DNA from 4 places in the Streptomyces sp. NBC_00876 genome. Region 1 is predicted to be linked to each of the others. Evidence: riboswitches for the same ligand, from Rfam matches in the RefSeq annotation. Region 1 holds a riboswitch; each other region holds the start of a gene.
The links. Region 1 has a riboswitch for cobalamin ahead of OG782_RS08045 (cobalamin biosynthesis protein). Riboswitches for the same ligand answer to the same signal wherever they lie in the genome.
Positions count from the first base shown of each region.

Region 1 (7,349 bases):
GGGGCCAGGGTGTCGTCGGGGCCGTGGAAGATCAGCACCGGGACATGCAGTGTCCGGGGCAGGGATGTGTCCAGGAGCCTGGCTCCGCGCAGTCCCGTCTGTCCCTGGGCGGCGCGGACGGCGAGGGGCAGCAGTGCGGACGGGACGCCCCGGGCGGCGGCCAGGGCGCGCAGGGTGGTGGCCCAGTCCAGCACCGGGGAGTCGAGGACGAGGCCGCAGATCCGGTCCCTGAGCGCGGAGTTGGCGCAGGCGTGCAGGGCCATCGAGGCGCCGGTGGACCAGCCGTGCAGGATGACCTTCTCGGCGCCGTAGCGCACGGCGAAGCGGATGGCGGCGTCCAGGTCGCGCCATTCGGACTCGCCGAGGTGGGAGAGTCCGTCCGGGGAGCGCGGGGCCCCGGCGTCGCCGCGGTAGGCGAGGTCGAGCACCGGCAGCTGCTGTCCGTGCAGGAAGCCCATCACGTTCAGCGGGTGTTCCCGGGTGGTGCCGATGCCGTGCACGGTGATGACCCAGGTGTCACGGGGCCCGGGAACGAACCAGGCGGGCAGGCCGCCGAGTTCGCCGGGGATCTCCACCTCGCGGAAATCGAGGCCGAGGGCCGTGGCGGGGTCGCCGCTGTACAGCTCCGGGGTGAAGCGGACCTGGGCCCCGGGGAGCAGGGTGCCGCGGCTGACGCGTTCCAGCCGGCGCACGACGGTGTCGGGGGCCTGGTGGGCCTGGTCGATCACCGGTCCCACGACGGCGTGGACGTCGTCGCCCACCAGTCCGTAGGTACCGGGGCGCAACGACGTGAAGGACCGGGTCAGGGTGACCTGTCCGGCCGCCGTCGCATGCACGGTGAGCCTGCGGTCTGCGGGGAGGGGACGTCCGGACGGCGCCTTGAGGGCGACGTCGCCGGCGTACCGGCCGGCCGCGACCGCTGCCGCACCGGCGCCGAGGATGGTGGTGACGACTGCTGCCGTCGCTTTAGCCGGGCGCACGGCTTCAGTGTCCGGGGCGCCACCGCACGCTGCCAGCGGACGGGGGCCGTCCGGGGAGGGGGCCGTCCGGCGGGCGGTACGGCAAGGGGCGTCCGGTGCGGAGCCCACACGGCCGGAGCCCACACGGCCGGAGCCCACACGGCCGAGGCCCACACGGCCGGAGCCCGCCGGGCAGCGGCAGGCCGAGGCCGGGTCCGGACCTGATTCAGCCGGGCTGCTGCCCGTATCCCTTCAGCGCTTCCTGGACGTCGCCCAGCTGGTCCGGTGTCAGCAGGGCCGGGGAGCGGCCGGGCACGGAGCTCGCGGCCAGCCAGACGCGGCAGAGCCATTCGAGCTGGGCGGTGCGGTCGTACGCCTCGTCGAGGGTGGCGCCGTAGGCGACCGTGCCGTGGTTGGCCAGCAGACAGCCCGTCCGGTCGCGCAGGGCCGTGAGCATGTTCCCGGCCAGCTCGTCGGTGCCGTACCGGGCGTAGGCGGCGACCCGGACGGGGCCGCCCAGCATCGCGGCGGCGTAGTGCACCGACGGGACCTCGGCGACCAGGGTGGAGACGGCCGTGGCATGCACCGCGTGGGTGTGCACGACGGCGGCGGCGCCGGTGTTCCGGTAGACCGCGAGATGGAGCGGGAGCTCGCTGGTGGGGGCCAGCTCGCCGAGGACCCGGTTGCCTTCCAGATCGACGCCGACGGCGTCCTCGGGCCGGAGCCTGTCGTACGGCACTCCGCTCGGGGTGACCAGGACGGTCGCGCCGACCCGCGCCGACACGTTGCCGGAGGTGCCGACGACGAGACCCTCGGATGCTGTCCTGCGGGCCGTGGCGACGACCGCGCCCCAGGCCTGTTCGATCGAATCCCGCCGCTGCTCGCTCATACGAAGATCCTTTCAACGGATGAGCGACACCTTGCCACCCCTCCCGCGAAGGCCCGCCCGAACCCCGGATTCCGGGCCCACACCGGCCTGTGCCGGAATCGCACCACCGGCCGACACCCGAACAGGGCAGTGGCACTCCGGTTGGGGTCACCACAACGCCCTTCCCAGTTCATCTTCCGTTCACCCAGATTGCCTACGGTCCACGTGCCACTGACGTCGAACGATTGCCTGGGTAAATGGAACACATCACGCTGCTGCTCGCGATTGTGATCGTGACAGCTCTAGTGTTCGATTTCACGAACGGTTTCCACGACACCGCCAACGCGATGGCCACCACCATCTCGACCGGTGCACTCAAACCCAAGACAGCGGTGGCCATGTCCGCCGTTCTCAACCTCGTAGGCGCGTTCCTGTCGGTGGAGGTCGCCAAGACGATCTCCGGCGGGATCATCAACGAAGACGGGCTCAGAACCGAGGTCATCTTCGCGGCCCTGGTGGGCGCCATCCTGTGGAATCTGCTGACCTGGCTGGTCGGACTGCCCTCCAGCTCCTCCCACGCACTGTTCGGCGGCCTCATCGGCGCCGCGGTGATGTCCGCGGGCTGGTCGTCGGTCGACGGCGGCACCGTGGTCACCAAGGTGCTGCTCCCCGCGGTCGCCGCGCCGGTCGTCGCCGGTCTCGCCGCGCTGCTGGCCACCAAGCTCACGTACCGCATCGGCGGGAAGATCCGCAGCGACGCCCAGGGGAAGGCCACCGCCAAGGGCTACCGCGCCGGCCAGATCGCCTCGGCCGGGCTGGTCTCCCTCGCCCACGGCACCAACGACGCGCAGAAGACCATGGGCATCATCACGCTCGCCCTGGTCACCGGCGGCGTCCTGGCCCCCGGCTCCAACCCGCCGGTCTGGGTCATCGTGAGCGCCGGCCTCGCCATCGCGCTCGGCACCTACCTGGGCGGCTGGCGCATCATCCGCACCATGGGCAGCGGCCTGACCGAGCTGAAGCCGCCGCAGGGCTTCGCCGCCCAGACCAGTGCGGCCACCGTCATCCTGGCCTCCTCGCACCTCGGCTTCTCCCTCTCCACCACCCAGTCCTGCTCCGGCGCCGTGATGGGCGCGGGCCTCGGCCGCAAGGGGGGCGTGGTCCGCTGGTCCACCGCCACCCGGATGTTCGTCGCCTGGGGTCTGACCCTGCCGGCCGCCGGACTGGTCGGTGCGGGTGCCGAGCTCCTCACCAAGCAGGGCACCTGGGGCGTCGTGGTCGTCGCGGCGCTGCTCATCGCCGGCTCCGGAGCGATCTGGATGCTGTCGCGCCGCAAGCCCGTCAGCCACGAGGACGTCGCCCCGGCCGGTGCGGACGCCGAGCCCGCGGGGGTCGTCACCACGGCCATCGCGGCCGTCAGCCCGCCGCCCACCGCGGCCGCCCAGACCACCCACGACCTCACGGCCACCATCCCGGCCCCGGCCGGACCCGTCTCCGACCCGGCCCGACCCGCCACGGTCTAAGAGCCTCCGGTAAGGACAGATCATGCACATCGACTGGGCCGCCCTCGGCACCGTCTTCGGCGTCTCTCTCGTCGCCACCGTCGCGCTGGTGGGCCTCTTCACCCTCGGCATCGTCGGCCTCTCCAAGCAGCCCGAACCGGCCGCGCAGGGCGGTTCGGCGGGCGGATCGCTCATGCTGGCCCGTGCCGGCGCGTACGTCTGCTTCGGACTGTGCGCCGCGGCGGTGGCCTACGGCATCTATCTGATCGTCGCCTGACGCCACACCCGCCCCATTCCGCTCGTACGCATCGGGCCGGACACACCTCGTGTGTGTCCGGCCCGATGTGTGTCTGCGCACACTGCGCCGCCGCAGGTCAACGGCAAGTTGACGGGTGTTCGCGGAGCGTGGTGGACTGCCGGAGCCATTACGGCGACAGCAGAGGAAGCCGGTGCGAATCCGGCGCGGTCCCGCCACTGTCACCGGGGAGCAGTCCCCCACCCGTACGTCACGGTCCACGCAAGCGGGCTGGAAGACCGGGGGAACTGCGGATCCGGAAGCCAGGAGACTCTCGTCGCCGGTCACGTCGAACCAGGGCGCGGACCCTGAGTGAGGACATATCGTCATGCCCGCCTGCCGTGCGTCCATTCCTGTACCGCTTCTGCCAGCAGTTGCCCGTACGAAGGTCCTTCGAGGCGTAACGGCCGGCTGAACCGTGCGTGCCGATCGCATTTTCGCGTACGGCGCCACGGCCGGTCTGATCGGCGATCTGCTGCTCGGTGATCCCCGCAGGGGGCACCCGGTCGCCGCCTTCGGGCGGGCCGCGGCAGGCGTCGAACGCCGTCTGTGGCGCGACCACCGCGGGTGGGGCGCACTGCACACCCTGATCTGCGCCGGAGGCGCCGCCGGGGGCGCAGCGCTGGCCTCCCGTGCGCTGCGCCGCCACCCCGCCGCGTCCGTCGCCCTGACCGCCGCCGCCACCTGGTCCGTCATCGGCGGTACGTCGCTGGGGCGCGAGGCCCGGGCCATCGGTGGCGCGCTCGCCGCCGGGGACATCGACCTGGCCCGTGAGCGGCTGCCGCATCTGTGCGGCCGCGACCCGCACTCCCTGGACGGGCCGCAGATCGCCCGTGCCGTCGTGGAGTCCGTCGCCGAGAACACCTCGGACGCCGTGGTCGGCGCCCTGGTGTGGGGCGCGCTGGGCGGGGTCCCCGGACTCGTAGGCTTCCGGGCCGCCAACACGCTCGACGCGATGGTCGGCCACAAATCGCCGCGCTACCGGCGCTACGGCTGGGCCTCGGCGCGCCTCGACGACGTCGCGGGCTGGCCGGGCGCCCGGCTGACGGCCCTGCTCGCCGTGGCCGCCGGGGGGCGGCCACGGGGAGCGGTCCGGGCCTGGCGGGCGGACGCGGCCAAGCACCCGAGCCCCAACGCGGGCCCGGTGGAGGCCTCGTTCGCGGGCGCCCTCGGCGTACGGCTCGGCGGGACCCTCGCCTACGGCGGCCGGGTCGAGCACCGGCCCGTGCTCAACGGGGAGACCGGCCGGGCGGTGGAGAGCGCGGACATCGAACGCGCCGTACGGCTGTCGCGCCGGGTGAACGCGCTGGCCCTCGGCGTGAGCGTGGCGGCCCGCCTGGGCATCGGCCTCGCGGCACGGCGCATCGCGGGCTCCCGCACCCCGGGGGCCACCGGCGCAGCGCCCCGTACCGCAGCGCCCCGTACCGCAGGACCTCGACTCTCTGGACGGAGACGGACATGAGCGGTGGACTACTGGTCGCCGGGACCACATCGGACGCGGGCAAGAGCGTCGTCACGGCGGGCATCTGCCGCTGGCTGGTGCGCCGGGGCGTGAAGGTGGCGCCCTTCAAGGCGCAGAACATGTCGCTCAACTCCTTCGTCACCCGCGAGGGCGCCGAGATCGGCCGCGCCCAGGCCATGCAGGCCCAGGCCGCCCGGGTCGAGCCCACCGCCCTGATGAACCCGGTCCTGCTCAAGCCCGGCAGCGACCGCTCCAGCCAGGTCGTCCTGATGGGGCGCGCGGTCGGCGAAATGAGCGCCCGCGGCTACCACGGCGGCCGGCAGGAGCAGCTTCTGTCCACCGTCGTGGACTGCCTGGAGCAGCTTCGGGGCACGTATGACGCAGTGATCTGCGAGGGGGCGGGCAGTCCGGCCGAGATCAATCTGCGGCGCACGGACATCGTGAACATGGGCATCGCACGGGCGGCACGCTTCCCGGTGGTGGTCGTCGGCGACATCGACCGCGGCGGGGTCTTCGCCTCGTTCTTCGGTACGACGGCGCTGCTCGCGGCCGGGGACCAGGAGCTGATCGCCGGCTATCTGGTCAACAAGTTCCGCGGCGACGTCTCCCTGCTGGAGCCCGGCCTGGACATGCTGCTCGACCTGACCGGACGGCCGACGTACGGGGTGCTGCCGTTCGCCCACGGCCTCGGCATCGACGAGGAGGACGGGCTGCGGGTCTCGCTGCGCGGCACCGTACGGGAGTCCGTCGTCGCCCCGCCGCACGGCGAGGACATCCTGCGCGTCGCCGTGTGCGCCGTGCCGCTGATGTCGAACTTCACCGATGTCGACGCGCTCGCCGCCGAACCGGGCGTCGTGGTGCGGTTCGTGGACCGCGCCGAGGAACTGCACGACGCGGACCTCGTCATCGTGCCCGGCACCCGCGGCACCGTGAAGGCGCTGGCCTGGCTGCGCGAGCGCGGGCTCGCCGACGCGCTGCAGCGGCGCGCCGCCGAGGGACGCCCCGTCCTGGGCATCTGCGGCGGCTACCAGATCCTCGGCGAGCACATCGAGGACGACGTGGAGTCGCGCGCCGGGAAGGTCGACGGACTCGGACTGCTGCCCGTGCGCATCCGGTTCGACCGCGAGAAGACCCTCGCCCGGCCGGCCGGCGAGGCGCTCGGCGCCCCCGTCGAGGGGTACGAGATCCATCACGGCGTCGCGGACGTGCGCGGCGGCGAGCCGTTCCTCACCGACGGCGGCGGGCAGCGTCTCGACGGCTGCCGCTCCGGAGCCGTGTGGGGCACCCACTGGCACGGCTCGCTGGAGAGCGACGCGTTCCGGCGCCGCTTCCTGACCGAGATCGCGCGGGCCGCCGGCCGCCGTTTCGTCCCCGCCCCCGACACCTGTTTCGCCGAGCTGCGCGAGGAACAGCTCGACCGCCTCGGCGACCTCATCGAAGAACACGCGGACACCGACGCGCTGTGGCGGCTCATCGAGTCGGGCGCACCGGCAGGACTTCCCTTCATCGCCCCCGGAGCACCTGGAGCACGCGCATGAACGCCCCGTCGAACGCCCCGCTGAGCACCGTGCTGCTGTTGTCGACCGCCGACACGGATCTCCTCGCCGCCCGCGCCTCCGGCGCGCCCTTCCGGATCGGCAACCCGACCCGTATCGACGCCCGGGAGGAACTGCCCGCGCTGATCGAGGGATCCTCCGTCGCCGTGGTCCGCCTGCTGGGCGGCAAGCGCGCCTGGGAGGACGGGCTCGCGGTCCTGAAGGCGTCGGGCATCCCGACCGTGCTGCTCGGCGGTGAGTCCGTGCCGGACGCGGAGCTGATGGCGGACTCGTCCGTACCGGCCGGGGTCGTCGCCGAGGCGCTGCGCTACCTGGTGGAGGGCGGGCCGGACAACCTCGCCGAGCTGGCCCTCTTCCTCTCCGACACCGTCCTGCTGACCGGGCACGGCTTCGCCGGACCGCTGAAGATGCCCGAGTGGGGGCTCCACGGCAGCCGTACGTTCACCGAGGGCCGCCCGACCGTCGGCGTGCTCTTCTACCGGGCGCACCACCTCTCCGGCAACACCTCGTTCGTCGATGTGCTGTGCGACGCCGTCGAGGCGCGCGGCGCCAACGCCCTGCCCGTGTACTGCGGTTCGCTGCGCGGCGCCGACGCCGGACTGTACGAGCTGCTCGGCCGGGCCGACGCCCTGGTCGCCACGGTGCTCGCGGCCGGCGGCACCCGGGCGTCGGACGCCTCCGCCGGGGGCGACGACGAGGCCTGGGAC
Region 1 covers NZ_CP108800.1:1,827,392-1,834,740, forward strand. Annotated here, with positions in the region: gene OG782_RS08025 (alpha/beta hydrolase) at 1-980, opposite strand, end outside; gene OG782_RS08030 (class II aldolase/adducin family protein) at 1,186-1,848, opposite strand; gene OG782_RS08035 (anion permease) at 2,085-3,350, shown strand; gene OG782_RS08040 (hypothetical protein) at 3,373-3,606, shown strand; cobalamin riboswitch at 3,768-3,898, shown strand; gene OG782_RS08045 (cobalamin biosynthesis protein) at 4,043-5,086, shown strand; gene OG782_RS08050 (cobyric acid synthase) at 5,083-6,624, shown strand; gene cobN (cobaltochelatase subunit CobN) at 6,645-7,349, shown strand, end outside.

Region 2 (7,349 bases), 6.0 Mb from region 1:
AGGCACTCTCAGTCGCCTCCAGACCTCCCCCGCCCACAGTGCGACGCAGGCATGGTCGAGTACGCCTCGAAAGCCAAGAACCCGTAAGAACCCGCAGCTCAGCGCACGCGCCCCCTGGGCTTCAAGGGCACCGGGGGCAATGCTGGGGCAGGGATCGGTGCACCGTCATAGCCACGTACAGTGCCGAACCGGCCACCGTTCATCCAGTCCTCCCGCGCCTGAGTGATCTCGTCCTGGTTCCTGGCCACGAAGTTCCACCACATGACGATCTCCTCCTCGAAGGGTTCACCACCCAGAAGCATCAGACCCGCGTCGGACTCCGCACGCAGAGGGAGTTCGGCGCGGCCGCAGCCGAGGTAGAGCATCGAGCCGGCCTCGACGGGGACGCCGTCGACCTCCGCCGCGCCGGACATCGACAGCACGGCGTACTCGAAGTCGGGGTCCAGCGGGAGCCGCGCCTCGGCGCCCCGGCTCAGGGCGAGGTCGGCACCGACGATCGGGGTGTAGGCGGTGCCGGGCGAGGTGGCTCCGTCCAGTTCGCCGAGGATCACCGTGGCCGTGAGGCCGGGGGCGGTGACGGTCGGCAGGTCGGTGTGGTGCTGGAAGTGCGGTTCGACATCGCGGTGGGCACCGGGGAGCGCGACCCAGAGCTGGGCGCCGTGCAGCAGCGCGGCATGCGGCTTGGGGCTCTCCTCGGAGTGGCTGATCGCGCGGCCCGAGGTCATCAGCCCGAGTTCGCGCGGGCGCACCGTCTGAAGGCTGCCGAGGCTGTCGCGGTGCAGGACCTCCCCCTCGTGCAGCCAGCTGACCGTCTGCAGGCCCATGTGGGGGTGGGGTGGCACCTGCATCCCGGGTTCGTCGGCGATGTCGTCGGGGCCGTAATGGTCGACGAAGGCCCAGGCCCCGACCATGCGACGGCCCAGGTTGGGCAGCAGTCTGCGGACCTCGGTGGACTCGCCGAGCCGGACCCGGCGCGGGGTGAGGAGTTCACGTACCGGTTCGGCGACGACGAAGCCCCGCCCTCCGCAGACGGAGGGCACAGCCTGGCGATCGAGATTGCTCATGGCGCTCAACCTATTCCTGTGCGAGTCCGGGCGTGCGGCACCCACGCCGAATATTTAGTGGAATGTTAAACTACCTCTGGGTGTTGTGGCCCTTGGACGCGCACGGGACCGGCCCGGCGGGCACCCTCGACCGAGGAGGTCACATGAGCGACACGTACTACGAGTTCGGTACCGCCGCAGAGCGCTGGGAGCGCGCTCAGTTCTTCTTCGAGTCGAAGGAGTACACGACCGCGGCCCGGATTCTGGGCGGGCTCGTCGAGGAGGTCCCGGAGCAGGTCGCACCGCGGCTGCTGCTCGCCCGGGCCTACTACCACTCGGCGCGGCTCGGCCGGGCCGAGGCGGAACTGCGGGCGGTACTGGAGCGCGACCCCGTGGAGCACTATGCGCGGCTGATGCTCGGCCGCACGCTGGAGCGGCAGGGCCGTCGGGCCGAGGCGGGCACGCAGCTGCGGATGGCGGCCGCGCTGTCCGGCGACTTCGGCCCCGGCAGCGGTGTCCGGGCCGCCGTCCCCGGTGGCAGCGCGTAACCAACGGCCCGGTGGCGGCGCGCAGCCGGCAGCCCCGTGGGGGCGTGCAGGCAACAGCCCCGTGGCGGCGTGCAGCCGGCCTCTCCGACGGGCCGCACCCGGATATCCGGGTGCGGTCCGTCGGCGCCCCGTGATACTCCACTCGACCATGAATGCACTTCGAACCACCCGTCTGCTCCTGCGCCCGATGGGCGTCGCCGACGCCGAGCAGATCATCGCGGGCGCGCCCGCGAACGGGGCGTCCTGGGCTCCCGGGTACCCCTCCCCCGGTGACCGGGCGGCGGCCACCCGATTCCTCGGGGCCTGCGCGGACATCGGAGACCCGAGCCCGTTCGGTTCGTACGAGATAGCGCGCCGCGAAGACGGGCTGGTCATAGGCGGGATGGGTTTCCACGGGGCGCCCGACGCGCAGGGGCACGTCACGATCGGCTACGGGCTCGCGCCTTCGGCCCGCGGCATGGGGTACGCGTCCGAGGCACTTCGCGCGCTGCTCCACTTCGCCCGGGACCGCGGCGTCGTCTGCGTGCACGGGGACACGGACCTCGACAACATCGCCTCTCAACGTGTGATGACCGCAGCCGGCATGCACCTCGTCGACGAGGACGCGCAGCTGAAGCACTACCGGATCGACTGGGACGGCTCCACCGGGCAGCAGTGACCGGAGACGGTACGCGGCAGAGCCCGCCGGGGGCCTCCCGGCGGGCTCTGCCGTTGCGCACTCGCCCGGCGCGGCGCCACGTGACCGCGCCGCACCATACGCACCTGTCCGCGCCGCGATTCCGCACCGGCCGGTGCGGAATCGGCCGGCCGGTGGGGCGGGGGTCAGCCCACGGCGGTGGCGGCCCGCTTCACCTCTCCGTTCCCGGCGGTGACCGCGGCGGGCCTCGGCACCAGCAGTCGTTCGGTGAGATAGCCGAAGAGCAGACCGAAGGTGGTCCAGAGCGTTACCTGGACCGCGAGCGTGGCCAGCCGGAACTGCCACAGCAGGGTGGCCGGGAAGTCCTTTCCGACCTCGTTGAACGACGGCAGGAACGCATAGGAGAGGCCGATCAGCAGCACATAGCCTGCCGCCGCGGCGATCGTCGCGTTCCAGTGGCCGAGGCGAGGGGCCAGCCGCTTGCCGAGGATGACGGCGGCCACGGCCAGCAGCACGCTCAGGGCCACCATCAGGAAGAACAGCGCGGTGCGTTGGCCGATCGTGTCGGGGTTGCCGACAGCCGGCGGATTGGCCGGGTACTTCAGGAACGGCACGATGTACACGGCCAGCAGGGCCGCCCCCGAGATCAGCGCAGCCGTGGCCCGCGGGCCGAACCGGCCCATCCGGCCGAGGGCGTAGCAGAAGACGAGTGCGGCGATGCCGCCGATGGCCACGCCGAAGACGAGCACACCGGTGGCCAGGCCGGCCGTGGACTGCATGGTACGGCTGACGAGTTCCTCGCCGCCGCCGTGGTCGTGGCTGTGCGCCTCTTCGAGGGCGATGGCCGCGTCCACCCGGGACTCACCGAGGAAATAGGCGACGAGCAGCGCGAGCGCACCCGCGACGAGGCCGGCCAGCATGCCGCGGACCAGCAGGGCTCTGACAGATATGGAGTTCATGAGGGATTCCCCTGGATCAGCCGGATGGATCAGTGGCAGGGGAAACCGAGCAGGTGGCGCCCGTCGTGGACCCACTCGTGCACGCCTTCGCCGGAGATGAGCGCGGTGGCGCCCTGCTCGGCGCCGACGAAGTAGAGCAGGATCAGCATGACGATGCCGAAGAGGACCGCCCAAGGGGCAATGGCCTTCAGCGAGATGGGGGTGATGGCGGGTGCGCCGGTGGCGGGGGCAGCAGTCTGTGCCATGGCAGAACCTCCTGTGGGAACACGCGTCCCGATCGTGGTGCCTGAGACGAAGGTGCTGGGTCTGACTTCCCGCACAGGTACGGGTTCACAGTGGCGCGACCGTGCCGGATTCTCACCGGACTTCCGTCACACCCTCGTCATGTCGTCGCGACCATACCGCCTGGACGCGGACGCCGCCATGGTGCCGCCGAGGGGGCCGCGGGCCCCGGATGCCATGGTGTGCTTGGCCAAGTGGCCACAGTTCAGGGAGTTGAGAGCGGTCTTGACGGTACGGGTGATGTTGATCTCACCGGCGATGAACGCCGCGTTGCGCGAGGCCCGGTTCGCGGGTGATGCCCCGCTCGACGAGTCCGGGCTCCGGCAGGCCCGGGCCGCGGCGGAGGCGGTACCTGACGCGGACCTGATTCTGCACGGGCCCTCCGGACGCTGCGCCCTGACGGCCGACGCACTGGGGCTCCGGTCGACTGCCGACAACGCCCTCGGTGACTGGGAGTTGGGCCGGTGGACCGGCGCACGGCTGGAGGAGGTGGCTGCGCGCGAGCCGGACGAGGTGGCTGCGTGGCTGGCCGATCCGTCAGCCACGCCGCACGGCGGAGAATCGCTGCTTGACCTGTGTGCCCGAGCGGGCACCTGGCTCGACTCGCTGCACGACAGTGACGCGGGGCGGGTACTGGCGGTGGTCGAGCCTGCCGTGGTGCGGGCCGCGCTCGTTCAGGCGCTGGCCCTGCCGCCGCAGGCATTCTGGCGTCTCGATGTGGCCCCGCTGACCCTGACGGAGTTCAGTGGCAGGTCGGGGCGGTGGAACCTGCGCTGCGGCCGGCCGCTCACGGCGGAAGCGGCCGCCTGAGCCGCGGACGGAGCGGGGGAGAAGCCGGAGAAGCCCCGGTGCGCGTCGGGCTCCTCGTCGAGGTGGGGACTGGATCCTGCTCGTACCGCCTTTGCGGACCGAGCAGCTGCCGGTCGCAGGTGATTTCCCCGGCATCGTCAGGCGGGGTGGTGAGGGCAACCGGGTAGGTTCCGGCCATGGTTGATGACTGGCGGACGGACCGGATCGGTAGTGCCCTGCGAGGCGAGAACCCCGCAGTCCTGCGGCGCTTGAACGCGGGGTTCGCGGCTATCGGCGATGTGCAGTTCCTCCCGGGCTACTCAGTGCTCCTGGTGGACGATCCCGAGGTGGAAAGACTGTCGGACCTGCCCGTGGAAAAGCGGCTGGCCTTCCTGTCCGACATGGATCAACTCGGAGAAGCAGTCGAGCGAGCGTCCCGTCGCATGGATGCGGCCTTCCGGCGGGTCAATCTGGAGATCCTGGGCAATACCGACGGGTTCCTGCATGCGCACGTATGGCCCCGGTTCGACTGGGAGCCGGCCGACTTGGTGCGAAGGCCGGTATGGCTCTATCCCCACGACAGGTGGACCGACCAGCGGTACTCACTCGGTCCGCAGCACGACTCGCTGCGCGAGGCGATCGGGGAAGAGCTGGACCGGAATGCAATTCCGGTCACAGCACCGGCGGCGGTGCCTAACCCCGGTACGTCTCCAGCAGCCGGAGCCAGATCTCGCTGATCGTCGGGTAGGCCGGGACCGCGTGCCAGAGCCGGTCGAGGGGTACCTCGCCCGCGACCGCGACGGTCGCCGAGTGCAGCAGTTCACCGATCCCGGGGCCCACGAAGGTGACACCCAGCAGGATCTCCCGGTCGAGGTCGACGACCATGCGGGCCCGGCCCCGGTAGCCGTCCGCGTACAGGCCGGCACCCGCCACTGCCCCGAGGTCGTGGTCGACGGCCCGGACCCGGTGGCCGGCCCGTTCCGCCTCGGCGAGGGTGAGGCCTACCGAGGCTGCCTCCGGGTCCGTGAAGACGACCTGGGGGACGGCCGCATGATCGGCAGTCGCTGCGTAGGGGCCCCAGCGGTCGTCCTCCCGGAGCGGTACACCCTGGGCGCGGGCGGCGATCGCGGCCCCGGAGATGCGGGCCTGGTACTTGCCCTGGTGGGTCAGGAGCGCGCGGTGGTTCACGTCGCCGACGGCGTAGAGCCATGTCGTGCCCTCGACCCGGCAGCTGTCGTCGACGGTGAGCCAGGAGCCCGGCTTCAGGCCGACCGTCTCCAGGCCCAGGTCGTCGGTGCGCGGGGCACGGCCGGTGGCGAAGAGGACCTCGTCCGCCTCGACGCGTTCGCCGTTGTCGAGCTCCACGGTGACCGGTCCGTCCGGGTCGCCGCGCCGTACCGAGGTGACCGAGACGCCGGTACGGATATCGGCTCCCGCCTCGGTCAGCGCCTCGGCGACCAGCTCACCGGCGAACGGCTCCATCCGGGGCAGCAGTCCCTTGCCGCGGACCAGCATGGTGATCTCGGCGCCCAGGCCGCCCCACACCGTGGCCATCTCGACGCCGACCACTCCCCCGCCGACGACGGCGAGGCGCCCGGGGACCTCCTTGGCGCTGGTCGCCTCCCGGCTGGTCCAGGGGCGGGCGCCGTCGATACCCGGCAGACCGGGGACCACGGCCCGGCTTCCCGTGCACACGGCGACGGCGTGCCGGGCGGTGAGCCGGTGCTCCGTGCCGTCGGGCGCCGTGACGGCGACCGCTTTCGTGCCGGTCAGCCGGCCGTGGCCGCGGTAGATGTCCGCGCCGATGCCCTCCAGCCAGGCGACCTGTCCGTCGTCCTTCCAGTGGGAGGCGTACGCGTCGCGGTGGGCGAGGACGGCTGCGGTGTCCAGCGGCCCCTGGACGGCTCCGGCGAGGCCCGGGACACGTCGGGCGTCGGCGCGGGCCACGACCGGGCGCAGCAGGGCCTTGCTGGGCATGCACGCCCAGTACGAGCACTCTCCGCCGATGAGCTCCGACTCCACGATCGCGGTGCTCAGCCCGGCGGCCCGGGCGCGGTCCGCCACGTTCTCACCGACGGGACCCGCCCCGATGACCACGACGTCGTACACGACAGGCTCCACAACATGTGTCATGGGCTCCATCTTGACCGGGGGTGTGGGCGGGGGCCACATGGGCAGGCGGAATAGCGCAAGGCCAGGCACCGTTGTCCCGGACACGTCCGAACGGGCACAGGAAGAGGTAGCAGAGCATGAGCACCGTAGAGCTCACCAAGGAAAACTTCGATCAGGTCGTCAGTGAGAACGAGTTCGTCCTGATCGACTTCTGGGCTTCCTGGTGTGGCCCGTGCCGGCAGTTCGCGCCGGTCTACGAATCGGCGTCCGAGCGTCACGCGGACCTGGTCTTCGCCAAGGTCGACACGGAGGCGCAGCAGGAGCTGGCGGCGGCGTTCGAGATCCGGTCGATCCCGACGCTGATGATCGTCCGGGACAACGTGGCGGTCTTCTCCCAGCCCGGCGCGCTTCCGGAGGCGGCGCTGGAGGACGTCATCGGCCAGGCCAGGAAGCTGGACATGGACGAGGTCCGCAAGTCCGTCGAGGACCAGCAGAAGGATCAGAAGTAGGCGACGCTTGCAGCACGACGGCCGGGCCCGGCCGGTGATGGCCGGGCCCCGGCCGGTTCGTGCGATGGCGGCAGCCGTCCGGGGAGTGGTGACGCGGCGTCCTCAGCCGTTCGCGTTCGGCTCCGGGTCTGTCTCCGTGCCGGATTCCGCGTTGCCGGTATCCGCGCCGGGTACCGCGTTGCTGGTCCCCGCGTCCGACTCCGCGTTCGTCTCCGCGCCTGATTCCGCGTCTGTTTCCGAGATCCGGACCGAGAGCCCGTAGTCGAGTTCCGAGCCGTCGATCAGCAGCGCCTCGACGGTGTGTGTCGCGGGGTCGATGTCGGCCACCATCCCCTCACCGGAGTACCGGGGGTAGCCCGTCTCGCCCATCTCCCCGGTCGCGGCCACGACCGCCGAACGGATGGCGTTGCCGTGGACCCGGGCGGCCGGTGAGGCCCCCGTACGGGGGACGTCGGCGGACGCCTCCTGAG
Region 2 covers NZ_CP108800.1:7,869,290-7,876,638, reverse strand. Annotated here, with positions in the region: gene OG782_RS34440 (pirin family protein) at 99-1,064, opposite strand; gene OG782_RS34435 (tetratricopeptide repeat protein) at 1,208-1,591, shown strand; gene OG782_RS34430 (GNAT family N-acetyltransferase) at 1,740-2,249, shown strand; gene OG782_RS34425 (CbtA family protein) at 2,414-3,187, opposite strand; gene OG782_RS34420 (CbtB-domain containing protein) at 3,217-3,432, opposite strand; adenosylcobalamin (AdoCbl) riboswitch at 3,478-3,571, opposite strand; gene OG782_RS34415 (histidine phosphatase family protein) at 3,710-4,279, shown strand; gene OG782_RS34410 (diadenosine tetraphosphate hydrolase) at 4,456-4,995, shown strand; gene OG782_RS34405 (dihydrolipoyl dehydrogenase family protein) at 4,952-6,391, opposite strand; gene trxA (thioredoxin) at 6,508-6,879, shown strand; gene OG782_RS34395 (hypothetical protein) at 6,982-7,349, opposite strand, start outside.
Region 2: linked by a shared signal. The riboswitch ahead of OG782_RS34420 (CbtB-domain containing protein) and the one ahead of OG782_RS08045 (cobalamin biosynthesis protein) in region 1 are both predicted to bind cobalamin.

Region 3 (7,349 bases), 3.9 Mb from region 1:
ATCGAGACCTCCCTCGCCACCCCGCGCGAGGCCGGACTGCTCGGCACGGACGTGGGCCTGCCGATGCTGATGCTGTCCCGGCACTCGCTGGACGGACAGGGCGAACCGGTCGAGTGGGTGCGCTCGGTCTACCGCGGCGACCGCTACAAGTTCGTGGCCCGCCTGAAGCGGCCGCTGGACTGAACCGGCTCCGTCGCCGGCCGGCCGACAGCCCCCGTGGAGCCTTTTCCACGGGGGCTGTCGGCTGTTCCGCACCTCCCCCGCCTCCCGTCCCGGCCTGGACCAGCAGCCGGACGTTTGACTCCGATTCGGCCAACTGTCCGACGCCACAGGACCGTTGCCGGACCGCAATGCGGACAGGGGGTGACGGTGGACGGAACCCTCGCCTAGATTTCCTGCGCATTACACCAGGTGATCAGCGAGGGGACGGAGTCGCCGCCATGCCGGAAGAACCAGAAGGAAAACCGCCCAACGTCACACCCGTGCGGGTGGTCATCGCCCTCTGTCTCATCGCGCCGTTCGTGGCGATGCTCTGGGTGAGTTCGTACGCCAAGGTCGACCCGGCCTTCATCGGCATCCCGTTCTTCTACTGGTACCAGATGCTCTGGGTGCTGATCTCGACCGCGCTCACGATGGTCGCGTACAAGCTGTGGCAGCGTGACCAGCGCGCCCGCAAGGGGGGTGCGTCGGCATGAAGGACGGCGTGAACGGCGTCGCACTCGGCGTCTTCATCTTCTTCTTCCTGGCCGTCACGGTCATCGGCTTCATGGCGGCCCGGTGGCGCAAGGCCGAGAACGAGGCCAGCCTCGACGAATGGGGGCTCGGCGGACGGTCGTTCGGCACCTGGGTGACCTGGTTCCTGCTCGGCGGCGACCTCTACACCGCGTACACCTTCGTCGCGGTTCCCGCGGCGATCTACGCGGCGGGCGCGGCCGGCTTCTTCGCGGTGCCGTACACCATCCTGGTGTACCCGCTGATCTTCACCTTCCTGCCGCGCCTGTGGTCGGTGTCGCACAAGCACGGCTACGTCACCACCTCGGACTTCGTCCGCGGACGCTTCGGTTCCAAGGGGCTCTCGCTGGCGGTCGCCGTCACCGGCATCCTCGCCACCATGCCCTACATCGCCCTCCAACTCGTCGGCATCCAGGCGGTGCTGGACGTGATGGGCGTCGGGGGCGGCGAGAACACCCACTGGTTCGTCAAGGACCTGCCGCTGCTGATCGCGTTCGCGGTGCTCGCCGCGTACACGTACTCCTCCGGCCTGCGCGCCCCCGCGCTGATCGCGTTCGTCAAGGACGGCCTGATCTATCTGGTCATCGCCGTGGCGATCATCTACATCCCGATCAAGCTCGGCGGCTTCGACGACATCTTCGCCGCCGCGCAGGACAAGTTCGCGGGTCCGCCGGGCGGAAAGCCGACCGGTGCGCTCGCGCCCGGCGAGGCGGGCCAATGGGGATACGCCACCCTGGCCCTGGGCTCGGCGCTGGCGCTCTTCATGTACCCGCACTCGATCACGGCGACGCTCTCCAGCCGCAGCCGTGAGGTGATCCGCCGCAACACGACCATCCTGCCGCTGTACTCGCTGATGCTGGGGCTGCTCGCGCTGCTCGGCTTCATGGCGATCGCCGCCGGCGTCAAGGTGGACAACGGCCAGCTGGCGATCCCGCAGCTGTTCGAGACCATGTTCCCCGACTGGTTCGCGGGGGTCGCCTTCGCCGCCATCGGGATCGGCGCACTGGTGCCCGCCGCGATCATGTCGATCGCCGCGGCCAACCTGTTCACCCGCAACATCTACAAGGACTTCCTGAAGCCCGACGCGACGCCCGCACAGGAGACCAAGGTCTCCAAGCTGGTGTCGCTGCTGGTGAAGGTCGGTGCGCTCGCCTTCGTCCTCACCATGGACAAGACGGTCGCGATCAACTTCCAGCTGCTCGGCGGGATCTGGATCCTCCAGACGATGCCGGCCCTGGTCGGCGGGCTGTTCACCCGGTGGTTCCACCGCTGGGCGCTGCTCGCGGGCTGGGCGGTCGGCATGGTCTACGGGACGCTCGCCGCGTACGGGGTCGCGAACCCCACCGGAACCCAGAAGCACTTCGGCGGCTCCTCCAAGGAGATCCCGGGTCTCGGCGAGATCGGCTACATCGGTCTGACGGCCTTCGTGCTGAACGTCGTGGTGGTCGTCGTCCTCACCTTCGTCCTGAACGCCGTGAAGGCGCCCGCCGGGGTCGACGAGACCTCACCGGGCGACTACACGGCGGACGCGGGCGACCCGGGCGTGAAGACGGAGCTCCCGCCGGCCACGGCCGGGGCGCCGGGCGGTCACTGACCCCGGACGTATGGATCACGGGCCGCCGCACCCCTCCCCGCAGGGGTGCGGCGGCCCGTTCGCGTGCCGGGGAAATCCCTTGCGGTCGCGGCCCCCGCGTGCGGCAGACTCCGCGTATGGACATAACGATCCGGCCGGTCGAACCCGCCGAACACGCCCTCCTCGGCGAGATCACCGCCGAGGCCTATCTCGGTGACGGACTCCTGGACTACGGGGCCGACGACCCGTACCTGGTCAGACTGCGCGACGTCCCCCGCCGCGCGGCCGAGGCCGGGGTGCTGGTGGCGGCGGACGCCCGGGGCCGGGTCCTGGGCGGGGTCACCTACGCCCCGCCGGGCAATCCGTGGGCCGATATCGCGGCGCCGGACGAGGCCGAGTTCCGGATGCTCGCGGTCTCCCGGGAGGCCCGCGGGGCCGGGGCGGGCGAAGCGCTCGTACGGGCCTGCGTCGAGCGCGCGCGGGACACCGCGGGGGTCACGGGGATCGTCCTTTCGACGCAGCCGTCCATGCACGCGGCCCATAGGATCTATGAGCGCCTCGGCTTCGTCAGGACCCCCGAGAGGGACTGGAATCCCATCGATGACCTCAAGCTGCTGACGTACCGGCTGGAGCTCCGCCCCACGCCGTGACAGCGCTCTGAGATCTCGCACGACACAACATGTGGGGGCTGCCTCATCCGGCGGCCCCCACATGTATGCTCGTGCTCGTTGTCGCCGCAGGGAAATCCGGTGCGAATCCGGAACTGTCCCGCAACGGTGTATTCGGTGTGCTTTTGCACACCCGTCAGTCCGAGGACCTGCCGACAGCGCATCCGGCTCGACCGATCCGGATGCCCAGACGTCCGGGCCTCGTGGATGGGCCGGTGGACGCCGCACGGAGTGCCGCCCTGCCCGGGCCCGGCTCCGCCCGGCTGCCCCCGCTCCCCCGCCGGCCCCGAGCCGAGCGAGGGAGAGCACCACGTGACCATCGCGCCAGCCGATCCGGTTTCAGTGGCCGAGTCAACGGGAACCACGAGCGACGCACCGGGGACCGCACTGCTGCGGACCCTGACCGGCCTCACCGCGGATCTGCCCGACACCGACCCCGGACGGGTCGCCGCCGCCGCGCTGCGCGGCCGCAACGCCCGGTCGGACGAGGCCGAGCTGCGCTCGCTGGCCACCGAGGCCGCCGCGGGCCTGATCTCCGAGGACCCCGCCTACTCCCGGCTCGCCGCCCGTCTCCTCACCCGCACCATCGCGGACGAGGCGGCCGGACAGGGCGCGACGTCGTTCTCCGCATCGGTGGCCGTCGGACACCGCGAGGGCCTGATCGCGGACCGTACCGCCGAGTTCGTGACGCTCCACGCGGCCGCGCTCGACGCACTGGTGGCGCAGTCGCTCGCCGACGGCGCCGACGACCGCTTCGGCTACTTCGGGCTGCGCACCCTGCACAGCCGCTACCTGCTGCGCCACCCGATCACCCGCCAGGTCACCGAGACGCCGCAGCACTTCATGCTGCGCGTCGCCTCCGGGCTCGCCGAGGACACCTCCGAGCGCGCGCTGGCCGAGGTCGCCGCGCTGTACGGGCTGATGAGCCGGCTGGACTACCTGCCCTCCTCCCCCACGCTCTTCAACTCCGGTACCCGGCACCCGCAGATGTCCTCCTGCTATCTGCTGGACTCGCCGCTGGACGAGCTGGACTCGATCTACGACCGCTACCACCAGGTGGCGCGCCTGTCCAAGCACGCGGGCGGCATCGGCCTCTCGTACTCCCGTATCCGCGCCCGCGGTTCGCTGATCCGCGGCACCAACGGGCACTCCAACGGCATCGTGCCGTTCCTCAAGACGCTCGACGCCTCCGTCGCCGCGGTCAACCAGGGCGGCCGGCGCAAGGGTGCCGCCGCCGTCTACCTGGAGACGTGGCACGCGGACATCGAGGAGTTCCTGGAGCTGCGCGACAACACGGGCGAGGACCAGCGGCGTACGCACAACCTCAACCTGGCGCACTGGATCCCGGACGAGTTCATGCGCCGGGTCGACGCGGACGGCGTCTGGTCGCTGTTCTCCCCGGCCGATGTGCCCGAGCTGGTCGACCTGTGGGGCGACGCGTTCGACGCCGTCTACCGGGCGGCCGAGGCCAAGGGCCTGGCGCGCAAGACCATGCCGGCCCGTGAGCTGTACGGCCGGATGATGCGGACCCTCGCCCAGACCGGCCAGGGCTGGATGACGTTCAAGGACGCCTCCAACCGGACCGCGAACCAGACCGCCGAGCCGGGCCGCGTCGTGCACTCCTCGAACCTGTGCACCGAGATCCTCGAGGTCACCGACGACGGCGAGACGGCCGTCTGCAACCTCGGTTCGGTCAACCTCGGCGCGTTCGTCGAGGGCGGCACCATCGACTGGGAGCGTCTCGACGCCACGGTCCGTACCGCCGTGACCTTCCTCGACCGGGTCGTGGACATCAACTTCTACCCGACCGAGCAGGCCGGGCGCTCCAACGCCCGCTGGCGGCCGGTGGGCCTGGGCGCGATGGGTCTCCAGGACGTCTTCTTCCAGCTGCGGCTGCCGTTCGACTCCCCCGAGGCCCGCGCCCTGTCGACGAAGATCTCCGAGCGGATCATGCTCGCGGCGTACGAGGCGTCCTGCGACCTCGCGGAGCGCTCGGGCCCCCTTCCCGCCTGGTCCGAGACGCGCGCCGCCCGCGGTGTGCTGCACCCGGACCACTACGACACCGAGCTGAACTGGCCGGAGCGCTGGGACGCGCTGCGCGCCCGGATCGCGAAGACCGGGATGCGCAACTCCCTGCTCCTCGCCATCGCGCCGACGGCGACGATCGCCTCGATCGCGGGCGTGTACGAGTGCATCGAGCCGCAGGTCTCCAACCTCTTCAAGCGCGAGACGCTCAGCGGTGAGTTCCTCCAGGTCAACGCCTATCTGGTGGACGAGCTGAAGAAGCTCGGCGTATGGGACGCGCGGACCCGTGAGGCGCTGCGCGAGGCGAGCGGCTCCGTCCAGGGCTTCGCCTGGATCCCCGAGGAGGTGCGGGCGCTGTACCGCACGGCGTGGGAGATCCCGCAGCGCGGACTGATCGACATGGCGGCGGCCCGTACGCCGTTCCTCGACCAGAGCCAGTCGCTGAACCTGTTCCTGGAGACGCCGACGATCGGCAAGCTCTCCTCGATGTACGCGTACGCCTGGAAGCAGGGGCTGAAGACGACGTACTACCTGCGCTCCCGCCCGGCGACCCGGATCGCCCGTGCGGCGTCCGCCGCCCCGATTCCGGAGCAGGCGCCCGCGCCCGACGCGGACGCGATCGCCTGCTCCCTGGAAAACCCCGAGTCCTGCGAGGCCTGCCAGTAATGAGCACCGACAAGAACAAGAACCTGCTGGACCCGGGCTTCGAGCTGACCCTGCGGCCGATGCGTTACCCGGACTTCTACGAGCGCTACCGGGACGCGATCAAGAACACCTGGACGGTGGAGGAGGTCGACCTCCACTCCGACGTCGCGGACCTCGCCAAGCTCTCGCCGGGCGAGCAGCACATGATCGGCCGGCTGGTCGCGTTCTTCGCGACGGGTGACTCGATCGTCTCCAACAACCTCGTGCTGACGCTGTACAAGCACATCAACTCCCCCGAGGCGCGGCTGTACCTGTCGCGGCAGCTCTTCGAGGAGGCCGTGCACGTCCAGTTCTATCTGACGCTGCTCGACACCTACCTGCCCGATCCGGACGACCGGGCGGCCGCGTTCGACGCGGTCGAGGAGATCCCGTCGATCCGCGAGAAGGCGCAGTTCTGCTTCAAGTGGATGGACTCGGTCGAGAAGATCGACCGGCTGGAGACGAAGGCCGACCGCCGCCGTTTCCTGCTGAACCTGATCTGCTTCGCGGCGTGCATCGAGGGGCTGTTCTTCTACGGCGCCTTCGCGTACGTCTACTGGTTCCGCTCGCGCGGTCTGCTGCACGGCCTCGCCACGGGGACCAACTGGGTCTTCCGGGACGAGACCATGCACATGAACTTCGCGTTCGAGGTCGTGGACACCGTCCGCAAGGAGGAGCCGGAGCTCTTCGACGACGCCCTCCAGCAGCAGGTCACCGACATGCTGAAGGAGGCCGTCGAGGCGGAGCTGCAGTTCGGCCGCGACCTGTGCGGCGAGGGCCTGCCGGGCATGAACACCGAGTCGATGCGCCAGTACCTGGAGTGCGTCGCCGACCAGCGGCTCACCCGGCTGGGCTTCCCGGTGGTGTACGGCTCGGAGAACCCGTTCTCCTTCATGGAGCTCCAGGGTGTCCAGGAGCTGACGAACTTCTTCGAGCGCCGCCCGTCCGCCTACCAGGTGGCCGTCGAGGGCACGGTCGGCTTCGACGACGACTTCTAGATCCTTCAGATCCTCGCCCAGCTCCTGACGTACGGACGCCGTGCGGCCTTCACCGGCCGTGCGGCGTCCGCCGTTTGCGGGGGTTGCGCGCTCCGGCCCCGTTCCGCCTCCCGGAGCTGGCGGTCGATGCGGCGTTCGCGGGCGAGGCCGACCAGCGTCGGCGCCAGGAAGAGTGCGAAAACGACCGCTGTGCCCAAGTAGTTCAGGAATGTGTTCATGTCTCTACTGTCGTGGATTCCGGCCGGTCGCGGCAGTGGCAGGACTGTCATGCAGCATCGAATTACTGCCACACTGGGGACATGCTGAAGAATGTCGCGGCCCTGCTCCTCGATGAGGTCCACCCCTTCGAACTCGGCGTCCTGTGCGAGGTCTTCGGACTCGACCGCAGCGACGAGGGCCTGCCCGTGCAGGATTTCGCCGTGGTATCCGCCGAGGGTCCGACGCTCCGGACCCATGCCGGGTTCACCCTCACCACCCCCCACGGCCTCGACCGCCTGGAGGAGGCCGACCTCATCGCCGTCCCGGCCGGCAGCCGCTTCGGCGACCGGGAGTTCCCCGAGGCGGCCCTGGACGCACTGCGCCGGGCCGTGGACCGCGGAGCCAGGGTGCTGAGCGTCTGCTCGGGGGCGTACATGCTCGGCGCGGCCGGCCTGCTGGACGGCCGGCGCT
Region 3 covers NZ_CP108800.1:5,719,088-5,726,436, reverse strand. Annotated here, with positions in the region: gene OG782_RS25330 (GntR family transcriptional regulator) at 1-183, shown strand, start outside; gene OG782_RS25325 (DUF3311 domain-containing protein) at 441-695, shown strand; gene mctP (monocarboxylate uptake permease MctP) at 692-2,326, shown strand; gene OG782_RS25315 (GNAT family N-acetyltransferase) at 2,443-2,955, shown strand; cobalamin riboswitch at 3,014-3,145, shown strand; gene OG782_RS25310 (ribonucleoside-diphosphate reductase subunit alpha) at 3,286-5,664, shown strand; gene OG782_RS25305 (ribonucleotide-diphosphate reductase subunit beta) at 5,664-6,680, shown strand; gene OG782_RS25300 (hypothetical protein) at 6,686-6,898, opposite strand; gene OG782_RS25295 (helix-turn-helix domain-containing protein) at 6,980-7,349, shown strand, end outside.
Region 3: linked by a shared signal. The riboswitch ahead of OG782_RS25310 (ribonucleoside-diphosphate reductase subunit alpha) and the one ahead of OG782_RS08045 (cobalamin biosynthesis protein) in region 1 are both predicted to bind cobalamin.

Region 4 (7,349 bases), 1.4 Mb from region 1:
GCCGGTCGGCGGGGGCGACGTCCGCCAGCAGCGCGTCGACGTCGAGATGGGCCATGACGGCGTCGGTGACCCGGTTGCTCACCGCCGCCTGTACATCGGGGTCGGAGGCCAGCGGCTTCATCATCGCCACGTAGCGGTCGGTGTCCCCGGCGACGTCGCTCGCCCAGCTCGACAGGATGCTCAGGGGGGTGAGTACGGCGGCCACCAGGATCAGCAGCACCGCGGAGAACGAGCGCAGCCGCAGCCGGGGCCGGGCCGGGACACCGGCCTCCAGCTGTGCCACCCGGGCGCGCAGGGCTTCCAGTTCGGCGCTCTCGTCCGGTACGGCCGACTGGCCGGGGTCCCGTTCCATGCCCCAAGGGGATGCCCTGGACGCTCGTGCGGCGCGGCGGGTTACTGCGTACGGGTGATGTGTGCGGGGCGGGTGGCCGGTACGGGCGGCGACGAGCGCGCCCTCCGGGCGGGGCCGTGCGTCCACAAGGTGCGAGTGCCGGCCGCTGTGGCGGGGCGGCCGGGCCCGGTGGCCCCGCCTGCCGGAATAGGGTGTCCTGACACTGGTATCGGGTGTCCTGACTGTTTCCCGCTCGTTCTTGTCTTATGACCACAATGATCGACAGTGCCGGATTCGCAGGCGCGGGCACCGAACCGGTCGTGGACCGGCTCACCACGGTGCTTCTCGGCGAGGAGGCCCGCCGGGAGCACGGCTTCTGGCGACGGCTCGTCGCCACCGAACCGTTTCGCCGCCCGTCCGGCCCCCCTCCCGGGCCCTCGCCCGATGAGCGGCTCGCGCTCACGTACGCCCGGCTGCACCGCCTCAACGAGGCGCTGGACAGCGGCGCCCGGCTGGCCGCCGACCCGCGTGCGCTGGCCGCGCTGCACGAATGGCTCGCCCCGCTGGATCCCGCGCTGACCACCGTCGCGGGAATCCACTACAACCTCTTCCTCGGCACCCTCCTGGACCACGACCCCGACAACCCCCGCGATCTGTCGGACTTCCTCCGGCTCCGGCGGACAGGAACGTTCCTCTGTACGGAGGTGGCGCACGGCAACGACGCCGCCGCCGTCGAGACGACCGCCACGTACGACCGGGAACGGGACGGATTCGTCCTGAACACCCCGGGACCCGGGGCGCAGAAGTTCATGCCCAACACCGGTCCGGCCGGCGGCCCCAAGACGGGGCTCGTCGCCGCCCGGCTGATCGTCGGCGGCACCGACCACGGGGTCTTCCTCCTCCTGGTGCCGCTCACCGACGACGTCCGCGCCCTGCCGGGGGTGCGGGTCCGCAGGCTGCCCGCGCGGATGGGCAGCCCCGTGGACCACTGCCTGACCTCCTTCGACCAGGTGTTCGTCGGTCGAGGCGCGCTGCTCGGTGGCGATCAGGGCCGGGTCGGCGACGACGGAGAGTTCCGCAGCGGCACCGCGGGCCGCAGGCGCCGCTTCCTCACCTCGGTGGCGCGCGTCACGGCCGGCCGGATCTGTATGAGCGCCAGTGCGGTCGGCTCCGCCCGCGCCACCCTGGCCGTCGCGGTGCGCTACGGCGGCCACCGGTACATCTCGGGGATCCGCCCGTCGCCGCGGGTGCCGGTGATCGCCCACCGCAGCCATCACGGCCCGCTGGCCGAGGCCATGGCCACCGTCTTCGCGATGAGCCTGCTGCACCGCCGGGTCCTCGCCCGCTGGGAGGCGGCGGCGGACCGGCCGGCCGCCGAACGCGAGGAGGTCCAGCGGCTGGTCGACATCGCCAAGGGGTGGATCACCTGGCAGGCCAGGGCGGTGATCGTGGAGTGCCGCGAACGATGCGGTGCGCAGGGCCTGCTGGAGCACAACGGCATGACCGAACTCGTCACCGGCGTGGAGGGTGCCATCACCGCGGAGGGTGACAACCTCGCCATCCATGTCAAGGCGGCCGCCGACATGGTCTTCGCCGCGGGGCCCGACACCCTGGCCGGTCCCGGTCCCGGTCCCGGTCCCAGTCCCGGTCCCGGTCCCGGCGCCGCACCGCTTCCCGGTGACCTCACCGATCCGAGGTTCCTCGCCGGGCTCCTGGCGCACGTGGAACGGACCTGGTTCGCGCGGGCCGGGGCGCGCATCGCACGGGCCGGGGACGGTGACCCGCTGGAGCGGTGGAACGCGGCCGCCGGACCCGCGCTGCGAGGGGTGGAGGCCCATGCGTACCGGCTGGCGGCCGACGCGTACGCGGACGCGGTCGACGCCCTGCCCGAAGGACGGGCCCGCGAGCGGCTGAGAGAACTGGCCCGGCTGTTCGCCTTGCGCTGGATCGAACGCAACACCGGTGACCTGCTCGTCGGCGGCCGGCTGACCGCGGAGCAGGCCGACGGGCTGGCGGAGACCGTCGAAGGGCTCGTCTCCGCCGTCGGCGCGCATCTGCCGGCCCTGGCCGAATCCTTCGCGATTCCCGAGGAACTGCTCGCCGACTGGCCCATCACGGGAGCCGGGTACATCGACGCGTACGACGACCCGGGCGCGTCCTGGCACCGGACGCGGAGCGGGACACCTGCCGGGGGTGAGCGATGAGGCGCACTGCGCGAAGGGCGCCGTCGCGGTGGTGCGGAACGCCGCAGTACATGAGTGAGGAATCGGTTCGCCACAAGAGGTGAACGGGTGGACGCCGCCCACGCGCGACGGCCTCGCGCGGGGGCGGCTACATCGGGCGCCATGCCGCCCGTCGGCCCCGTCGGCCCCCGGCGTCCCCGCCGGGCCGGGCACGACGGGGAGCCCGCAGCACCGGCCGCACCGCCGCTGAGCTGCGCAGAAGCTCGTGGTAGCGTGCCCGGAGCCAGTCGAACTCCACGTAGGGGTCAGGGAATCCGGTGCGAATCCGGAGCTGACGCGCAGCGGTGAGGGGGACGGGCGGGGCCACGGCCACTGGGAGACCCACGGTTTCCCGGGAAGGCGCCCCGTCCGCATGAACCCGAGTCCGAAGACCTGCTGGCACCCGCGGTCCGGGACCGGGCCGCGGAACTCCGTACACCGGGCCCCGCGCATGGGCCCAGAGACGCCGAGGTACTCCGTGCCGCCCATAGCCGGCCCCGCCCGATCCGCCGCCCTGCTCACCGCCTCACTCCTCCTGCTGACGGCCTGCGGCGGCGGTGCGGACAGCTCCGCCGCCAAGTCCCCGGGAGCCGACGGCTATCCGGTGACGCTGAAGAACTGCGGACGCACCGTCACCGTGAAGGCCGCCCCGCAGCGTGCCGTCCCCGTCGACCAGGGATCGGCCGAGATCCTGCTCTCGCTCGGCCTCGCGGACCGGCTGGCCGCCACGGCCACCTGGACCGACCCGGTCATGAAGGGCCTGGAGAAGGCCAACGCCGGCGTCCCGAGGATCTCCGACAACCGCCCCTCGTCCGAGAAGGTCCTGGACCAGGAGCCCGACTTCGTCAGCGCGTCCTTCGAGTCCACGCTGGCCAAGGGCGGCGTCGCTCCCCGGGAGCAGTTCGAGAAGCTCGGTGTCCCCACCTACGTCTCGCCCGCCGACTGCACCGCCAAGGACAACACCAAGGACGGCGACGGGGTCCGCACCGGTGCGCTGACCATGGACAGCGTGTACGCGGAAGTGCGCGACCTGGCCGAGGTGTTCGGCGTTCCGGAGCGGGGCGAGAAGCTCGTCACCGAGCTGCGCGCCCGGGTACGGAAGGCAGCGAGCGGCATCGACGCCTCCGGCGCCTCCCTCATGTACTGGTTCGCCAACTCCGAGGCCCCGTACCTGGCCGGCTGCTGCGGCGCGCCCGGCATCATCACCCGGGAACTCGGTGCGGAGAACGCCTTCGACGACACCCATGAGGAATGGCCGCAGATCAACTGGGAGACCGTCGCCGACCGCAACCCGGACGTGCTGGTCATCGGTGACCTGACCCGCAAGTCGCAGACCGCCGAGAGCGCCGCGAAGAAGATCGCCTTCCTGGAGTCCAACCCCGCCACGAAGAACATGGACGCCGTCCGGCACCAGCGCTACGTGCTGCTCAGCGGCCAGGCCATGAACCCGTCCATCCGGACGGTCGAGGGCGTGGAACTCGTCGCCGCGGGGCTGCGTACCTTCGGGCTCGCGGGGTGACGGACACCGGACAGGCCGCAGCGGTACGCGAGCGCACGCCCCCCACGGACGGTGGGCGCGGGCGTCCCGGCATCCGCTCCATCCGCGGCGGGCTCCTGTGGGCCGGCGGGCTCCTGCTGCTCGCCCTGTCCGTCGCGGTGGCCGTCACCATCGGTCCGGCCAGGATCTCCGTCGGCGACGTGCGGTCCACGGTCGCGGCCCACCTCGGGTTCGGGCAGTCGCCGCTGAGCCCGATCCGGGACGGCATCATCTGGAACCTCCGCATGCCCAGAACCCTGCTCGCCGCCGTCTGCGGCGCCGGGCTCGCGGTCTGCGGCACCGTCATGCAGTCCCTGCTGCGCAACCCGCTCGCCGACCCGTTCGTCCTCGGCGTCTCCTCCGGCGCCTCGACCGGCGCGGTCGTGGTCGTCGTCCTGGGGGCCGGCGGGGGAGCGGTGTCCCTGTCGGCCGGCGCGTTCATCGGGGCGCTGTGCTCCTTCGCCCTGGTCCTGCTGCTCAGCCACACACTCGGCGGCAGCACCGACCGTGTCGTGCTGTCCGGGGTCGCGGCCATGCAGCTGTTCTCCGCGCTCACCTCCTTCGTCGTGATGACCGCCGCCGACGCCGAGCAGACCCGCGGGGTGCTGTTCTGGCTCCTCGGCTCGCTCGGCGGCGTCGGCTGGAGCGACGTGTGGATCTGCTCCGCCGTGCTCGGGGTGACGCTGCTGATCTGTCTGGGCCACGCCCGTACGCTCGACGCCTTCGCCTTCGGCCAGGACGCGGCCGCCACCCTCGGTGTCCATGTCGGGCGCACCCGGATCGTCCTGCTGTGCACGACCGCGCTGCTGACCGCCGCGCTCGTGAGCTCGGCAGGCGCCATCGGGTTCGTCGGACTGGTGCTGCCGCACGCGGCCCGCGCCCTCGCCGGCGCCGGCCACCGCAGGCTGCTGCCCGTCACCGCGCTCGCCGGCGCCGTCTTCCTGGTCTGGGTCGACACCCTCGCCCGGACCGTCCTCGATCCGCAGGAGGTTCCGGTGGGTGTCGTCACCGCACTGATCGGGGTGCCCGCCTTCGTCCTGGTCCTCTACCGCACCCGGCGGGCCACATGACCGGGACCACCGCCGGCGGCCTGCGGGCCGACCGGGTCAGCCGGTCGGCGGGCGGCCGCCTCATCCTGGACGGCGTCTCGCTCGCCCCGCCGCCCGGCGCCACCATCGGGCTGATCGGCCCGAACGGCTCCGGGAAGTCCACCCTGCTGCGGATCCTGGCCGGAGTCCTGGCCCCGGACGCCGGTGCGGTCACCCTCGACGGCGATCCGCTGACCGCAGTGGGCCGTCGCACCGTGGCCGGAAGGGTGGCGGTGGTCGACCAGCACGCCGTCACCCAGGTCGAGCTGAATGTCGTGGACGTCGTACGCCTGGGCCGCATCCCGCACCGCCGCGCCTGGTCGGCGCCGACGGCCGCGGACGAGAGCGCGGTGCACGAGGCGCTGGAGCGGACCGGTCTGGCCGGACGCCGCGACCAGTCCTGGCACACCCTGTCCGGCGGGGAGCGCCAGCGCGTCCAGATCGCCCGGGCGCTGGCCCAGCAGCCGCGTGAGCTCCTGCTCGACGAACCGACCAACCACCTGGACATCCAGCACCAGCTGGAACTGATGTCCCTGGTCACCTCGCTGCCGCTGACCGCCGTCGTCGCCCTGCACGACCTCAATCTGGCCGCGATGTTCTGTGACCGGATCGTGGTGATGAACGAGGGACGGGTGGTCGCGGCCGGCACACCGGCGGAGGTGATCACCGAGGAACTCATCGCCGGCGTCTACCGGGTACGGGCCGTCGTGACACCGGACGGCCCGCAGGGCCGGCCCTCGGTGCGCTTCCGTCCGGAGCGGCCCTGACGTCCTCCCGGGGAACACGAGAGGGCGGACCCCGTGAGCGGGTCCGCCCCTCGCTTGTCCGGTGCGGCCGGACCGACGCGGTGCGCGGGGGTCAGCGGCGCCGGCCCTGACCGAACTCGCCGCCCATGTCCTTCCCGCCCATGTCCTTGCCGCTCTTGGTGGTGCCGTCCGCGTAGTCGATCTGCTCCTTGCGCAGTTCGGCGGAGACTTCCTTCTGCTCGGTCACCTTCTTCGTTTCCATCCGCACCCGCTCGACCGGCACGGTCTCCTTGCGCATCGTGGCGCGTTCCGCGTGCAGGGTGACCTCCACGTCCTGCTCGGTGATGTCCGCGCGGGCGGCCGCCTTGTCGCCCGGCTGCAGCGGTTCACGCACCACACGTACCTCTTCGTGCGAGACGGGCACGGTCCGGGTGACGTTCTCGGTGACGACGTACTTGTGCAGGCGGGCCCTGCCGCTCTCGTACTCCTCGGTGCCGATGTGCAGCTGTTCCTCGGAGCGGATCATTTCCTCCTTGCCGCCGACGCCGTCGGCGGCGGAGCGTTCGGAACCCGCTCCGGCCCCGACCAGCGGGCGGGCCGTGCCCGAGGTCTCGGTGTCCCGGTGCCTCCCGGTTCCGGCGCCCGCTCCGGCGCCCGCACCGGTCATGCCGGCCGCCGAGGTGCCCGGCGTGGTGCCGGCCACCTGCGTCCGGCCGGTCCCGGACGCGCCTGCCGCGCCCATGGCTCCGGCGCCCGCGGCCGCGCCGGCTCCGGCGGCGCCCATGGTGCCGGTCCCGGACGTGGTCGGCGCACCGGCACCCGCGGTGCCGCCGGCGTTCGCCCGGTCACCGAGTGCGGCCTTGGTGTTCCTGCTCAGGCCGTAGTGCCGGTAGAGCTCCTCCTCCTCGGAGACGGACAGGTGGGCGTCCGCGTCCACCCGCGGAGCTTCCTTCACCAGGTCCTTCGTATGCGAGATGTGCAGGTCGGAGCCCACGCGACGGGCTCCGGCGAGGGGCACGAAACTCTCCTTCATGCCGAACAGGCCGGTCTTCACCGTGATCCAGTCCGGTCGGCCGGTGTTGTCGTCGACATACACCCGCCCCACGTTGCCGATCTTCTCGCCCGCGGTGTCGTACACCGTCAGGCCGTCGAGCTCTCCGGAATCCGTGAAACCGTCAGCGGCTCCCATGACCGATTCCTCCTCGCCCGGGCGCGTCCTGTGGGTGGCTCCAGCAGGGGAGGCGCGTCCGGATTCCATCGCGCCTCACCCGGATGGACGCTGCAACCGCCCGGCCCCCGCAGGCCGGTCGCCGTACCCGTGCCGTGTCGGCGCAGGCCCCGCGCGACGCCGCTGCGGGGCCCGAATCCCGATTAGGCCAATCGAGTGAACGGGTCTGGGTGTGCCGCGAATCCGGCCGCCGGTGA
Region 4 covers NZ_CP108800.1:421,876-429,224, reverse strand. Annotated here, with positions in the region: gene OG782_RS01985 (hypothetical protein) at 1-352, opposite strand, end outside; gene OG782_RS01980 (acyl-CoA dehydrogenase) at 598-2,535, shown strand; cobalamin riboswitch at 2,782-2,969, shown strand; gene OG782_RS01975 (ABC transporter substrate-binding protein) at 3,032-4,072, shown strand; gene OG782_RS01970 (FecCD family ABC transporter permease) at 4,144-5,160, shown strand; gene OG782_RS01965 (ABC transporter ATP-binding protein) at 5,157-5,945, shown strand; gene OG782_RS01960 (PRC and DUF2382 domain-containing protein) at 6,037-7,113, opposite strand.
Region 4: linked by a shared signal. The riboswitch ahead of OG782_RS01975 (ABC transporter substrate-binding protein) and the one ahead of OG782_RS08045 (cobalamin biosynthesis protein) in region 1 are both predicted to bind cobalamin.